2 regions of the Microbacterium sp. NPDC055442 genome follow, and region 2 is predicted to be linked to the other one. Evidence: predicted binding sites of a transcription regulator. Region 2 holds the regulator's gene; the other holds the start of a gene.
What was found. The regulator LexA, encoded in region 2, represses DNA repair genes until DNA is damaged. The targets are predictions, from matches to a motif close to TCGAACANNTGTTCGA.
Positions count from the first base shown of each region.

Region 1: the regulator LexA is predicted to act here: its motif matches at 1,444-1,459, upstream of ACWIBS_RS01280 (HNH endonuclease signature motif containing protein).

Region 1 covers NZ_JBSHLF010000001.1:243,868-250,936, forward strand. Annotated here, with positions in the region: gene gdhA (NADP-specific glutamate dehydrogenase) at 1-1,151, shown strand, start outside; gene ACWIBS_RS01280 (HNH endonuclease signature motif containing protein) at 1,530-3,143, shown strand; gene mfd (transcription-repair coupling factor) at 3,682-7,069, opposite strand, start outside.
Region 2 covers NZ_JBSHLF010000004.1:467,882-474,950, forward strand. Annotated here, with positions in the region: gene hflX (GTPase HflX) at 1-1,043, shown strand, start outside; gene ACWIBS_RS11860 (S9 family peptidase) at 1,053-2,969, opposite strand; gene lexA (transcriptional repressor LexA) at 3,004-3,684, opposite strand; gene ACWIBS_RS11870 (LysM peptidoglycan-binding domain-containing protein) at 3,916-4,272, shown strand; gene ACWIBS_RS11875 (histidinol-phosphate transaminase) at 4,366-5,403, shown strand; gene hisB (imidazoleglycerol-phosphate dehydratase HisB) at 5,400-6,014, shown strand; gene hisH (imidazole glycerol phosphate synthase subunit HisH) at 6,011-6,661, shown strand; gene priA (bifunctional 1-(5-phosphoribosyl)-5-((5-phosphoribosylamino)methylideneamino)imidazole-4-carboxamide isomerase/phosphoribosylanthranilate isomerase PriA) at 6,713-7,069, shown strand, end outside.

The sequences.
Region 1 (7,069 bases), on a different contig from region 2:
TGCCGTGGGTCGATGACAGCGGGCGTCTGCGCGTCAACCGCGGGTTCCGTGTGCAGTTCTCGTCGGTGCTCGGTCCGTACAAGGGCGGCCTGCGCTTCCACCCATCCGTGAACCTGTCGATCGTGAAGTTCCTCGGCTTCGAGCAGGTCTTCAAGAACGCGCTCACGGGGCAGGGCATCGGCGGCGCCAAGGGCGGCAGCGACTTCGACCCGCACGGCCGCTCCGACGCCGAGGTCATGCGCTTCTGCCAGTCCTTCATGAACGAGCTGTATCGCCACCTCGGCGAGCACACCGACGTCCCCGCCGGTGACATCGGCGTCGGGGCGCGCGAGATCGGCTACCTGTTCGGCCAGTACCGCAGGATCACGAACCGCCACGAGTCGGGCATGTTCACCGGCAAGGGCGTGCAGTGGGGCGGTGCCGAGGTCCGCACCGAGGCGACCGGTTTCGGCGCGGTCTTCTTCGCGCAGGAGATGCTGGGTGTGCGCGGTCAGTCCCTCGCGGGGCTGCGCGTCGGCGTCTCCGGCTCGGGCAACGTCGCGATCTACGCGATCAAGAAGGCGTGGCAGCTGGGCGCGACTCCGGTCACGGCTTCGGACTCGTCAGGCTACGTCGTCGATGACGCCGGCATCGACGTCGAGCTGCTGCGCCAGGTGAAAGAGACCGAGCGTGCGCGCATCGGCGAGTACGCCGCTCGTCGACCGTCGGCACGTTTCGTCGAGGGGGCACGCCCGTGGGAGGTGCCCGTCGACATCGCGATCCCGTCGGCGACGCAGAACGAGCTCGAAGAGCAGGATGCCCGCGCCCTCATCGGCAACGGCGTGCGCGCGGTCGCCGAGGGTGCGAACATGCCCTCGACACCCGGTGCCATCGCCGCGTTCCAGTCCTCCGACGTGATGTTCGCGCCGGGCAAGGCCGCCAACGCGGGCGGCGTGGCGACGTCGGCGCTCGAGATGAGCCAGAACGCCTCTCGGCAGCGGTGGAGCTTCGACGACAGCGAATCGCGCCTGCGCTCGATCATGAAGGACGTCCACGACTCCGCCTTCGACGCCGCCGCGCGGTACGGCCGCCCCGGTGACTACGTCGTGGGCGCCAACTCGGCGGCCTTCGAGCGCGTCGCGCACGCGATGCTCGCGCAGGGCGTCATCTGACGCTTCTCCGCGCGGGTTTCGCGGCGGTTCCCGGGCGGCTGCTGTCAGAGGTGGTGCTGCGGAACGTACGCCTTGGCACCCTGGGAAGATGCGCGGCCGGGTGACGACGAGGACCTTCGGAGGCGTCGGGCTGATCGTCTGCGCCGTCGCCGGGATGCTGCAGACCAGCCTGCTCGGCACGCCGGGCGCCGTCGTGGGGTGCCGCTCGGTGCCGGTCCGCGGACGTCGACGTGTTCTGGTCGGCGCGAGACGCGCATTTCTTTTCCTTTTTTCTTCGCGCCCCTTCCCTTAATCGAAGATATGTACTACACTGGAGCCAGTTCTCGCGCACGTGCCCATCTCGCGCTTGACCGTCCACTCTCTGTGTTTGGAGCGCTCATGGGGCACGACCTGTCGACCGACACCGGCTGGACGACCGCGCTCGATGACCTCGTATCCGACATGCTCACCACCCGTCGGCAGATCGCAGCACTCGAGGCGCGGCAAGAGCAGCTGCTCGCCGACGCGGTGGACCTCTCCCTCGCTCGCGTTGCGCAGGGCAGAGCAGCCGGCCGCCGCATGTCGCGCAGCGACCTGGCCGTCCGCGAAGTCGCGGCCGAGCTGGGTGCGGCGATGCGGGTGACGGATCGAACCGTGCAGTCCCGGATGGGGGATGCCGCGACACTCACGAGTCGCTTCGCCGCCACCTTCGCCGCGTGGCAGGCAGGGCGTATCGACGCGGGACATGTCCGAGTGATCCTCGACGCCGGCTCTCCCATCGCCGATGCCGACACTCGTGCCCGATACGAAGAGACGGTGATCGCGGTAGCGGAAGCCGAAGCGCCGGGCCGACTGCGCGCGATGGCGCGGGCGGTCGCCGCCCAGCTCGACCCGGATGCGACTGTCGAGCGGCAGCGCCGGGCCGTCGCGGACAGGTGCGTTCGGCTCATCGACCTCGACGACGGTGTCGCGCGGATCATCTCGGACCAGCCGGCAGCGCTCGCCTACGCGATCCGCGACCGGCTGACCGAGATGGCCCGCGCCATCGTGAACGACAACGCCGCGGCCGATAGCGGGCCCCGCTCGCTCGAGGCGCGCGACAGCGACGGCCACGACGAGACGGGATCCGTCGTCGTCACGGAACCCGTCGTCGTTACGGAACCCGTCGTCGTCACCGGCCCGTCCGACGGTACGCTCGCCGGCGCGGGCGACAGTACGCTCGCCGGCCCATCCGACGGCACGCTCGCCGGCGCCGGCGCGGACGCGGGCGCGAGGATCGCGGGATCCGGCAACGCGCACGCCGCATCGACCGACAGCGACGCCGACGGTGCGGCGTGGACCGGCGACGAGCACGGTGCGGCATCCGAACCCCGCGACTCCCGGACGATGGACCAGATTCGCGCCGACCTCTTCGCCGACCTGCTTCTGGCCGGCGCGCCGGCTGCACATGGCGAGGGTGACGCGCTCGCCGCGCTCACGGGGCACGTCCAGGTCACCGTCCCCGCGCTCACCGCCGCGGGCTCCGGCGCCGAGCCCTACCTCTTGGCCGGGTACGGTCCCATCGATCCCGACACCGCTCTCCGTCTGGCGGGCCACGCGAAGGGGTGGGACCGCGTCCTCACTCATCCGCATACCGGTGCCGTGCTCGCCGTCGACCGGTACCGGCCCGACAAGAAGCTCCGCCGACACTTGCGGGCGCGCGACGAGCGCTGTCGGGCTCCCGGGTGTCGGCGCCCGGCGATCCGCGCCGACGTCGACCACACGAAGGACGCCGCGAAGGGCGGGGCGACCTGCGAGACCAACCTCGGTCACTTCTGCAGGCGCCATCACACGCTCAAACACCACACGGCGTGGCGCGTCGAACAAAGACCGGGCGGGGTCCTCGAGTGGTACTCCCCCACGGGCCGTCGCTACCAGGACCGACCACCGTCGACGGTCAGATTCGTCCCGACGGACTGGCTGGCGATCGCCACCACGAGCACGGACGAGGGCGGACCGCCCGCGCCCTTCTGAGCCGGCACCCGCCCCCCCCGGCAACCCCCGCGCCCTCGGCGGCACGCGCAAATCGGCAGCCCCCGCCCCCTCAGAGGCACCCGCCGCCTCGGCAGCACCCGCTCCCTCTGCGGCACTCGCCCCCTCGGCAGGACCCACCCGCTCGGCAGCACCCGCCCCTCGGCAGCCCCCGCCCCTCGGCAGCCCCACCCCTCGGTGGCACCCGCGAGCCGGCAGCGCCCGCCCCCTCGGTAGCACCCGCCCCTCGGTGGCACCCGCCCCTCGGTGGCACCCGCGAGCCGGCAGCACCCGCCCGTCGGTGGCACCCGCCCCCTCGGCAGCGCCCGCCCCCTCGGCAGCGCCCGCCCCCTCGGCAGCCCCCGTCCCTCGGTGGCACCCGCCCGCTCGGCAGCACCCGCCCCCTCGGCAGCGCCCGCCGCCTCGGCAGCCCCACCCCTCGGTGGCACCCGCGAGCCGGCAGCACCCGCCCCCTCGGCGGCACGCGCGACGATGACGACGGCTCAGCGCGCCGGCCATGCCCTCCGCGCGCCGGGCGGGGTCATCCTCCGGCAGCGGCCTCGGCTGGCGCAGCATCCTTCAGCGGCCACAGCTGATCGAGCAGCTGATCGACCCACGCGATGAGCTCCGCATCGCGCGGCGCCTCGCCGCCCGCCGTCGGCAACGGCACGACGAGCGCGTCACCGCCCGAGATGAGCTTCGCTTTGGGATGCAGCCGCTGCAGCCGCACGCGCATCGAGTCGGGCAGATGCGCCGGTGCGATGCGCAGGTTCGGACCCATCGCGACGACGTCGGCGAGCCCCGCGCGAGCGGCGCGTCGGCGCAGGCGGGCGACCGCGATGAGCCCGTCGACGTCGCCCGGCATGTCGCCGTAGCGGTCGGTGAACTCGTCGACGACGAGGTCGATCGCGTCGTCCTTCGCGCTGAGGGATGCCGCGGCCGAGAGCTTCTGATAGGCCTCGAGCCGCAGCCGTTCGCTGTCGATGTACGACTCGGGAATCCGCGCCTGAACGGGCAGCTCGAGCCGCAGCTCGGTCGGGCCCTCGACGTCGTCGCCGCGGAACGTCGCGACCGCCTCGCCGATCATGCGCAGGTACAGATCGAACCCGACCCCTGCGATGTGGCCGGCCTGCTCGGCGCCCAGAAGATTGCCCGCGCCGCGGATCTCGAGATCCTTCAGCGCGACCTGCATTCCCGACCCGAGGTCGTTGTTGACCGCGATCGTCTCGAGACGGTCCGCTGCCGTCTCGGACAGCGGCTTCATCTCGTCATACAGGAAGTACGCGTACGCCCGCTCGCGCGCGCGGCCCACACGCCCGCGCAACTGGTGCAGCTGCGACAGCCCGTACTTGTCGGCCCGATCGATGATGATCGTGTTCGCGTTGGAGATGTCCAGGCCCGTCTCGACGATCGTCGTGCACACGAGCACGTCGAACCGGCGCTCCCAGAACGCGTCGACGACCTCTTCGAGCGCGTGCTCGCCCATCTGGCCGTGCGCGACGGCGATGCGCGCCTCGGGTACGAGCTCGGCGAGGTCGGCGGCGACCCGCTGGATCGACTGCACGCGATTGTGCACGAAGAAGATCTGTCCTTCGCGCAGCAGCTCACGACGGATCGCCGCCGCGATCTGCTTGTCATTGCGCGGACCGACGAACGACAGGATCGGATGCCGGTCCTCGGGCGGCGTCTGCAGCGTCGACATCTCGCGGATACCGGTGACCGCCATCTCGAGCGTCCGTGGAATCGGCGTGGCACTCATCGCGAGGATGTCGACGTTCGTCTTCAGCTTCTTGAGCGCGTCCTTGTGCTCGACGCCGAAGCGCTGCTCCTCGTCGACGATCAGGAGCCCGAGGTCTTTGAAGATGACCTTCTCGGTCAGGATGCGGTGCGTTCCGATGACCATGTCGATCGTGCCGTCGGTGAGCCCCGCGAGCACGTCGCGCGCCTGCTTGTCGGTCTGGAACCGGGACAGCGCCTTGACCTTGACGGGGAACCCGGCGAACCGCTCGGAGAACGTCTCCAAGTGCTGCTTGACCAGGAGCGTCGTCGGCACGAGCATCGCGACCTGCTTGCCGTCCTGGATCGCCTTGAACGCGGCCCGCACAGCGACCTCGGTCTTGCCGAATCCGACGTCGCCCGACAAGAGCCGGTCCATCGGGATCGGCTTCTCCATGTCGGCCTTGATCTCATCGATCGTCTGCAGCTGGTCAGGAGTCTCGGCGAACGGGAAGGCCTCTTCGAGCTCGCGCTGCCACGGCGTATCGGGTCCGAACGCATAGCCCTTCGCGGCCATCCGCGCCGAATAGAGCTTCACGAGCTCGACCGCGATGTCGCGCACCGCCTTGCGCGCCTTGCCCTTGGCCGCCGCCCAATCGCTGCCGCCCATCTTCGACAGCGTCGGCGCCTCGCCCCCGACGTAGCGCGAGAGCAGGTCGAGCTGATCCGTCGGCACGAAGAGCTTGTCGCCGGGGTACCCGCGCTTGGAGGGCGCGTACTCGAGCACGAGGTACTCCCGCACGCTCTTGACGGGATTGCGCCCGCCGCTGGACACCTCGCGCTGCGTCAGCTCGACGAAGCGCCCGATGCCGTGCGTCGCGTGCACGACGTTGTCCCCCGGCTTGAGCTGCAGCGGATCGACCACGTTCTTGCGACGCGACGCGAGCTTCTTGACGACACGCTGGTCTCCGCCGATCGTGCGCCCGTAGAACTCGGTCTCCGTGAGCACAGCGAACTTGGCGTCTGCCACCTCGAACCCGCGTTCGAGAGGCGCCGCGACGATGTGCGCCACACCGGCATCCGGGATCTCGCTCAAGGTGTCGACCTTGCGAGCCGCGATGCCGCGTTCGGCGAGCACGTCGCGTGCGCGATCCACCAGCCCCGCACCCGATGCCGCCACGACGACGCGCCATCCGTCGGCGAGCAGCTGGCCGACGTGCGCCGTCGCGCCGTCGACGTTGCCCTGGAACGAGGGCACGGATGCGCCGGGCACGCGAAGCGCGGAGGCCTGCTCGAGAGCGACGTCGATGTCGATGTCCTCGCCGGCCTCCTGCGCTTCTCGAAGCGCGGCGATCGCGTCGGAGGCGCCCGAGTCGAACGCGCTCAGCGTCCACCACACGGCGCGGCGCGCGTGCGCCGCCTCGCGCAGGTGCGGCAGCGTGACGAAATCGCCCGCGCCGAGGTCGATCGGCGCCTCGGCACCCGCCGTCGCGGCATTCCACGCCGCCTCGAGGAACTCGCGGTTCGTCTCGCCGAGCGTGATGGCACGCGTCACGGCACGCTCGGGATCGACGAGCGCGATGGCGGCGCCCTCGGGCAGGTAGTCGGCGAACGTCACGATGCGATCCGCGACGGCCGGAAGAAGGGATTCCATCCCCTCGACGGGGATCCCCTCGGACATCTTCTCGAGCATGCCCCGCAGACCGGGGAAATCCTCGGCGAGAGCGCCGGCACGGGCACGGACGTCGGGCGTGAGCAGCAGCTCGCGGCTGGCGATGAGCTGCACGGCGGGCACGTCGCCGGGAAGCGAGCGCTGATCGGCGACCGAGAACGCGCGGATCTGGTCGACCTCGTCGCCGAAGAACTCGATGCGATACGGGTGGGGCGCCGTGGGCGGGAAGACATCGAGGATGCCGCCGCGCACGGCGAACTCGCCGCGGCGCGACACCATGTCCACGCGCTGGTAGGCCAGCTCGACCAGGCTCAGCGCGATCGTCGCGAGATCGTGGTCGCGCCCGCCGACAGCGAGCTCGACGGGCGGCACGTCGGTGAGCCCCGCCGCGAGCGGCTGGATCGCGCCGCGCACCGAGGTCGTCACGACGAGCGGCGAGGTGCCCTCCCACCGTGCGATGCGGCCGAGCACATCGAGCCGATTGCCGACGATCTCGGCCGACGGGCTGAGACGTTCGTGCGGCAAGGTCTCCCACGCGGGG
Region 2 (7,069 bases):
TCATCGCCGACACCGAGCTCGCGCCCAGCCAGCGCCGTGCGCTCGAGGACGTCGTCAAGGTCAAGGTGATCGACCGCACGACGGTGATCCTCGACATCTTCAGCCAGCACGCCAAGAGCCGTGAGGGCAAGGCCCAGGTCGAACTGGCTCAGCTCGAGTACCTGTTGCCGCGACTGCGCGGCTGGGGCGACTCGATGAGCCGTCAGGCCGGTGGGCAGGTCGGCGCGGGCGGGGCCGGCATGGGCTCACGCGGTCCGGGCGAGACCAAGATCGAGCTCGACCGGCGTCGCATCCGAACCCGCATGGCGCAGCTGCGCCGCCAGATCCGCGACTTCGCTCCCGCGCGCGATGCCAAGCGCGCCGAGCGCAAGCGCAACACGATTCCCGCCGTCGCGATCGCCGGCTACACGAACGCGGGCAAGTCGAGCCTGCTCAACCGGCTGACGCGCGCCGGCGTACTCGTCGAGAACGCGCTGTTCGCGACGCTGGACACGTCGGTGCGACGTTCGCAGACCTCGGACGGACGCGTCTACACGCTCACCGACACCGTCGGGTTCGTGCGCAACCTGCCGCACCAGCTCGTCGAGGCGTTCCGTTCGACGCTCGAAGAGGTCGGCGAAGCGGATGTGCTGCTGCACGTCGTGGACGCCTCCCACCCCGATCCCGCCGCGCAGCTCGCGACCGTCCGCGACGTGATCGGCGACGTGGGGGCGCGCGAGACGCGTGAGATCGTGGTGTTCAACAAGGCCGACCTCGTCGACGACGACAGCCGTCTCGTGCTGCGCGGCCTCGAGCCGAATGCGCACTTCGTCTCGTCCCGCACGGGCGAGGGCCTCGAAGAGCTGCGCGCCGTGATCGAAGAGGCGCTGCCTCTGCCCGCCGTCGAAGTGCGCGCGATCGTGCCCTACGACCGCGGCGACCTCATCTCGGCCGCCCACGAGACGGGGATCATCCTCGACCAGGAGCACCGTGGCGAGGGGACCTATCTGCACGCGCACGTGAACGAGCGCCTCGCCGCCGAACTCGCGGTCTTCCCCGCCTGAGCGGCGCCGTCAGTCGCCCGTCGCGAGTGTGACGGGCGGCACATCCGGCGGCGTGAAGCCGAACACGGCGCCCAGGAACGCCAGTTCGGTCTCGAGCGCGTGCACGACCGTCTCGGCCTTGCGGAAACCGTGGCCCTCGCCCTCGTAGAGCACATACGCGTGCGGCACGCCGTGCGCCGCGAGAGCGTCGCGCACCGCTTCGGACTGCGCCGGCGGCACGACCCGGTCATCGGCGCCCTGCAGCAGCAGCAGCGGCACACGGAACAGTGCGGGACGGCTGAGCGGCGATCGCTCGATGTAGACGTCTTCGGCCTCGGGCAGGGGGCCGATGAGCCCGTCGAGATAGCGTGCCTCGAAGTCGTGCGTGTCGGCCGCGAGGGAACGCGCATCTCCCACGCCGTAGCGTGAGATCCCCGCCGAGAACGCGTCGGTGCGCGTGACGGCGGCGAGCACCGTCCACCCGCCGGCCGATCCTCCCGCGATCGCGATGCGCGCGGAGTCGGCGACACCGGATGCTGCCAACCCGGCGGCCGCCGCCGCGACATCATCGACGTCGACGACGCCCCACTGTCCGCGCAGCCGTTCACGGTAGGCGCGCCCGTATCCCGTGGAGCCACCGTAGTTCACGTCGAGCACGCCGATGCCGCGGCTCGTGAGGTAGGCGACCTTGCCGGAGGCCGCCGGTCCGGAATGCGCCGTCGGGCCGCCGTGCACGAACACGACGTACGGCGGCAGCTCGTCTGCGGGGGCGGTCGCCCGCGGATTCGTCGGGGGATAGTCGAACGCGTGCACGGGGCCGTGCGGGCCGTCGAACGTGACGGCGCGGGGCTGCGGCATCCATTCGCGTCCCCACGCGGTCTCACCGCCGCGGACGACTCGGGCGCCGGCGGGGTCGTCGACGTCGACCAGCCACAGCGCCGGTCCCGAGACGGTGTCGGCACCGCTCACGAGCACGCGCGTTCCCGAGACGTCCTCGATCGACGCGTTCGCCGAAACGGGCAGGCCGAGCGGAGTCGCCGTGCCGTCCGCGAGGTCGACGACGACGACCTCGTCGCCGCCGTGCGTCCGCACGGCGACGACGCGACCGCCGTCGACGGGGGCGAACCACCGGGTGCCGAGCACCCAGATACCGCCGCCGGTATCGGCGTCGACGGGGGCCACGGGGCTCGGCGCGGTGCCGAGCCGGCGACGGTACAGGTTCCAGCGCCCGGTCGGGTCATCGGCGTAGAGCAGTTCGTCGTCGCCCAGCCACACGGGCTGGAGGGGGGAGGCGCCTTCGTCGAAGACCGTCGCGGCGCCCCCGTCGAGCGCGCTGACGCGCAGCTGTGCGCGATCCCACGGCATGTCGGGATGGTTCCACGCGACCCACGCGAGGTGCGTCCCGTCGGGGCTGAGCGCCGGATGCGCGACGAAATCGGTGCCTCCCGCGAGCGACACGATCGCAGCGGCGTCGTCGCCCGCCGACCCGTCGAGAGGAATCTCGACGATGTCTCGCGCGGGGGTCGGGCCGGCCCCGTGCGCTTCGCGCACCGCCAGCAGCCGACCCGACTGCACGGTCAGGCCGCCGAAGCGCACGTCGACGTCACCCGGCGGCGTGAGCGCGAGGAGCTCACCCCCGGGACGGAGCAGCCGGACGCGCTGGTCGGTCTTCTCGACGAACACGAGCGCCCCGTCGTCGGTGGCCGTCCACGACCCGCCCCCGTACTCGTGCACGCTCGACCGCGCGCTCCAGGGTGCCGGGAGGAGGTCTTCCACTCCGCCGGATGCCGTGCGTCTGCGCACCGTCGTGCGGCCGGCCTCTTCGGGGACGCCCTCACCCCACCACACGTCGTCGCCGACGAGGCGGGCGCCTTCGATGCGGGGCGAAGCGGCGGACACGGCCGCAGCGGTCAGAGGGGAAGGCCAGGAGCCGTAAGGAGTCGTCACCCCTCCACGCTAAGCCGTGCCGCGGACAAGCGGCTCAGACGGCGCGCAGGACCGCGACGACCTTGCCGAGCACGACGGCGTCGTCGCCGAGGATCGGCTCGAACGCGGAGTTGCGGGGGAGGAGCCAGGTGTGACCGTCGCGCTGACGGAAGGTCTTCACGGTCGCCTCGCCGTCGAGCATCGCCGCCACGATCTCGCCGTTGTCGGCCGTCGCCTGCGAACGCACGACGACCCAGTCGCCGTCGCAGATCGCGGCATCGATCATCGAGTCGCCCGAGACGCGCAGCATGAACAGGTCGCCCTTGCCGACGAGCTGCCGGGGCAGGGGGAAGATCTCGTCGATGTGCTGATCAGCGGTGATCGGCACGCCCGCCGCGATGCGGCCGACGAGCGGTACGAGCGCGGCGTCGCCCACCGACGGCGCAGCATCGGCGGGGTTCTCGGCCGCACTGCCGGGCAGGTCGATGAGCACCTCCATCGCGCGGGTCTTCCCGGCATCGCGGCGCAGGTACCCGCTCAGCTCGAGCTGATTGAGCTGATGCGTCACGCTCGAGAGCGACTTGAGCCCGACGGCGTCGCCGATCTCGCGCATGCTCGGGGGGTAGCCGTGCCGCGCGATCGACCGCTGGATGACCTCGAGGATCGCCAGCTGCTTGTCGCTGAGACTCTTCCGTCGTCGCGTCTGCGGCTTCTCGCGCCCGCCTGCGTCGCTCATATCGACTCCTGTCTTCGAATGTCGGAGGCCCGTGGTGGGGTGGCCACATCGAAACCGTATCCGGTTCTGCGGGGTTCAGGGGGCACGAGTTCCGCGTGTCGCGTTCGAACATCGCACGATCCGGCTCGGGGTTGACACCGTCCAGCATCGAAGATAGCTTCGGAACAGGAGTTCGCATCCGGCTTTCCCGGCCGAAAGTCGGATGCGAACCTTCCCACCAGGAGGAACCGCATGACCGCCATCGCCATCCCCGCTCCCTCGTCCCGCACCCGTCTGCGCACCACGGCGCGCGGCCGCCGCGTGCTCGCGAGTGCGGCAGCGCTGCCTCTGGCCGGACTGCTGGCGCTCGCCGTGCTGAGCGGCGGCTCGGCTGTCGCGTCGCGCGACAGCGGTGGCGCGTCGGCGACGTTCGCGACCGTGACCGTGACGTACGGCGACACGCTCTGGTCGATCGCGCAGTCCGTTGCTCCGCAACACGATCCGCGCGACGTCGTCGATGCGATCGCACGACTGAACGCGCTGCCGGGCGGCGCGATCGAGCTCGGCCAGTCGCTCGCGATTCCCGCCGAGTACGCACCCGCCGGCTGACGCTCCGAGGCGCCACCGCGCGTGAAGCGGCCTACGATTGCCTGCGTGACCTCCCGCCTCGACGCACTGCCCATCCGAGACGATCTGCGGGGCATGACGCCCTACGGTGCACCGCAAGCGCCGCTTTCCGTCGCGCTGAACGTCAACGAGAACACGCACCCCGTGCCGCAAGAGGTCGCCGACGACATCCTCGACTCCGTCGCGATCGCGTTGCACGATGTGAACCGCTACCCCGATCGCGAGTTCGTCGGACTGCGCGAAGGGTTCGCGGAGTACCTCGGGCACGGGCTCACCGCCGACCAGATCTGGGCCGCCAACGGATCCAACGAAGTGCTCCAGCACGTGCTGCAGGCCTTCGGCGGGCCGGGGCGCACGGCCTTCGGCTTCGCTCCCACGTACTCGATGTACCCGCTGCTCGCGCGCGCGACCGGAGCATCGTGGACGGGCGGCACGCGCGAGCCGGACTTCACGATCACGGCCGACGACGCGGCATCCCAGGTCGCACGGGCCCAGGCCGACGTCGTGTTCCTGTGCGCACCGAACAACCCCACGGGCACTCCGCTGCCTCTCGACGTCGTCGAGGCCGTCTACAACGCCACGGCGGGCGTCGTCGTCGTCGACGAGGCCTATCAGGAGTTCGCCCCCCACGGGTCCGCCTCGGCCGTGACGCTCCTGCCCGGGCGCGAGCGACTCATCGTCTCGCGCACCATGAGCAAGGCGTTCGCCTTCGCCGGCGCGAGAGTGGGATACCTCGCCGCTGACGAGGCCGTCATCGATGCGCTGCGTCTCGTCCGGCTGCCGTATCACTTGAGCGCTCTCACCCAGGCGGCGGCGACGGCCGCGCTGCGCCACGCTCCCGTCATGCTCAGCATGGTCGACGAGATCATCGTTCAGCGCGATCGCATCTCGGCGACGGTCGAGGCGCTCGGGTACGCGCCGCACGAATCCTGGACGAACTTCGTGCTGTTCGGGGGAGTCGATGACCCCGCGGCCGTGTGGCGTGCACTGTACGAGCAGGGTGTCCTCATCCGCGACGTCGGGATCCCGCACCACCTGCGGGTGACGGCGGGCACCGAAGACGAGACGACGGCGTTCCTCGACGCGCTGGCCTCGATAGAATCGACCGCATGACCCGTCCTGACGACCACCGCGTCGCCTCCGCCCGACGCGCGACGAGCGAGTCCACCGTCGAGCTCGAGCTCGACCTCGACGGAACCGGGCGCAGTCACATCGACACGACGGTGCCGTTCTTCGACCACATGCTGACGGCGTTCGCGAAGCACTCCCTGACGGATCTGACGGTGCGCGCCTCGGGCGACACCCACATCGACGCCCACCACACCGTGGAGGACGTCTCGATCGTCCTCGGGCAGGCGATCGGTGAGGCGCTCGGCGACAAGGCGGGCATCTCGCGGTACGGCGACGCGCTCGTGCCGCTCGACGAGGCACTCGCGCAGGCGGTCGTCGACATCAGCGGGCGTCCTTTCCTCGTGCACACGGGCGAGCCCGCGGGCTTCGAGCTCCACCTCATCGGCGGTCACTTCACCGGCTCGCTGGTGCGCCACACGTTCGAGGCGATCTCGTTCCACGCGGGGCTCACGACGCACATCAGGCTCCTGGCCGGGCGCGACCCGCACCACATCGCCGAGGCCGAGTACAAAGCGTTCGCGCGCGCATTCCGCCAGGCCAAGGCCCGCGACCCGCTCGTCGAGGGCATCCCGAGCACGAAGGGTGCTCTGTGACCTCTCGCCCGCTCGTCGCGGTCCTCGACTACGGCTCGGGAAACGTCCATTCCGCCGTCAAAGCGCTGACGCTCGCGGGGGCCGACGCGCGACTCACCGCCGATCGCGGTCTCGCGCTCGACGCTGACGGGCTGCTCGTGCCCGGCGTCGGGGCGTTCGCCGCCGTCATGCAGGCACTGCGCGCCATCCGCGGCGAGGAGATCATCGACCGACGGCTGGCCGGCGGCCGGCCCGTGCTCGGGATCTGCGTCGGGATGCAGGTGCTGTTCGAGCGGGGCCTCGAACGCGGGACCGTCACCGAGGGTCTCGGGGAGTGGCCCGGTGCGGTCACCGAGCTCGATGCGCCCGTGCTGCCGCACATGGGGTGGAACACCGTCGATGCCGCGCCCGGCTCGCGGCTGTTCGCCGGGATCGAGCAGGAGCGCTTCTACTTCGTGCACTCCTTCGCCGCGCAGCAGTGGCAGCTCGAGCCGCAGGAGCCCTTCGCGGCGCCGACCCTGACGTGGGCGACGCACGGCGGGCGTTTCCTCGCCGCCGTCGAGAACGGCCCGCTCTCGGCGACGCAGTTCCATCCCGAGAAGTCGGGCTCCGCCGGCATCCGCCTGCTGTCGAATTGGGTCGACGGCCTCGGCGCGACTAGCCTCTGAAGTCGTGTCGTCCGCGCCGTCCGGCCGCGTGAGAGTCCCACACGAGGAGCCATGAACGATTTCGCGTCCACACCCGAACTGATCCTGCTTCCCGCCGTCGACGTGGCAGGCGGCAAGGCCGTCCGGCTCACCCAGGGTGAGGCCGGCACCGAGACGAGCTACGGCGACCCGATCGACGCGGCCCACGACTGGGCCGAGCAGGGCGCGCAGTGGATTCACCTGGTCGATCTCGATGCGGCCTTCGGGCGCGGCAGCAACGCCGCCGTGCTGCGCAAGGTCATCAAGCACGTCAAGGGCGTGCAGGTCGAGGTGTCCGGCGGTATCCGCGACGACCGCTCGCTCGAATCGGCGCTCGAATCCGGTGCATCCCGCGTCAACCTCGGCACGGCGGCGCTCGAGAACCCCGAA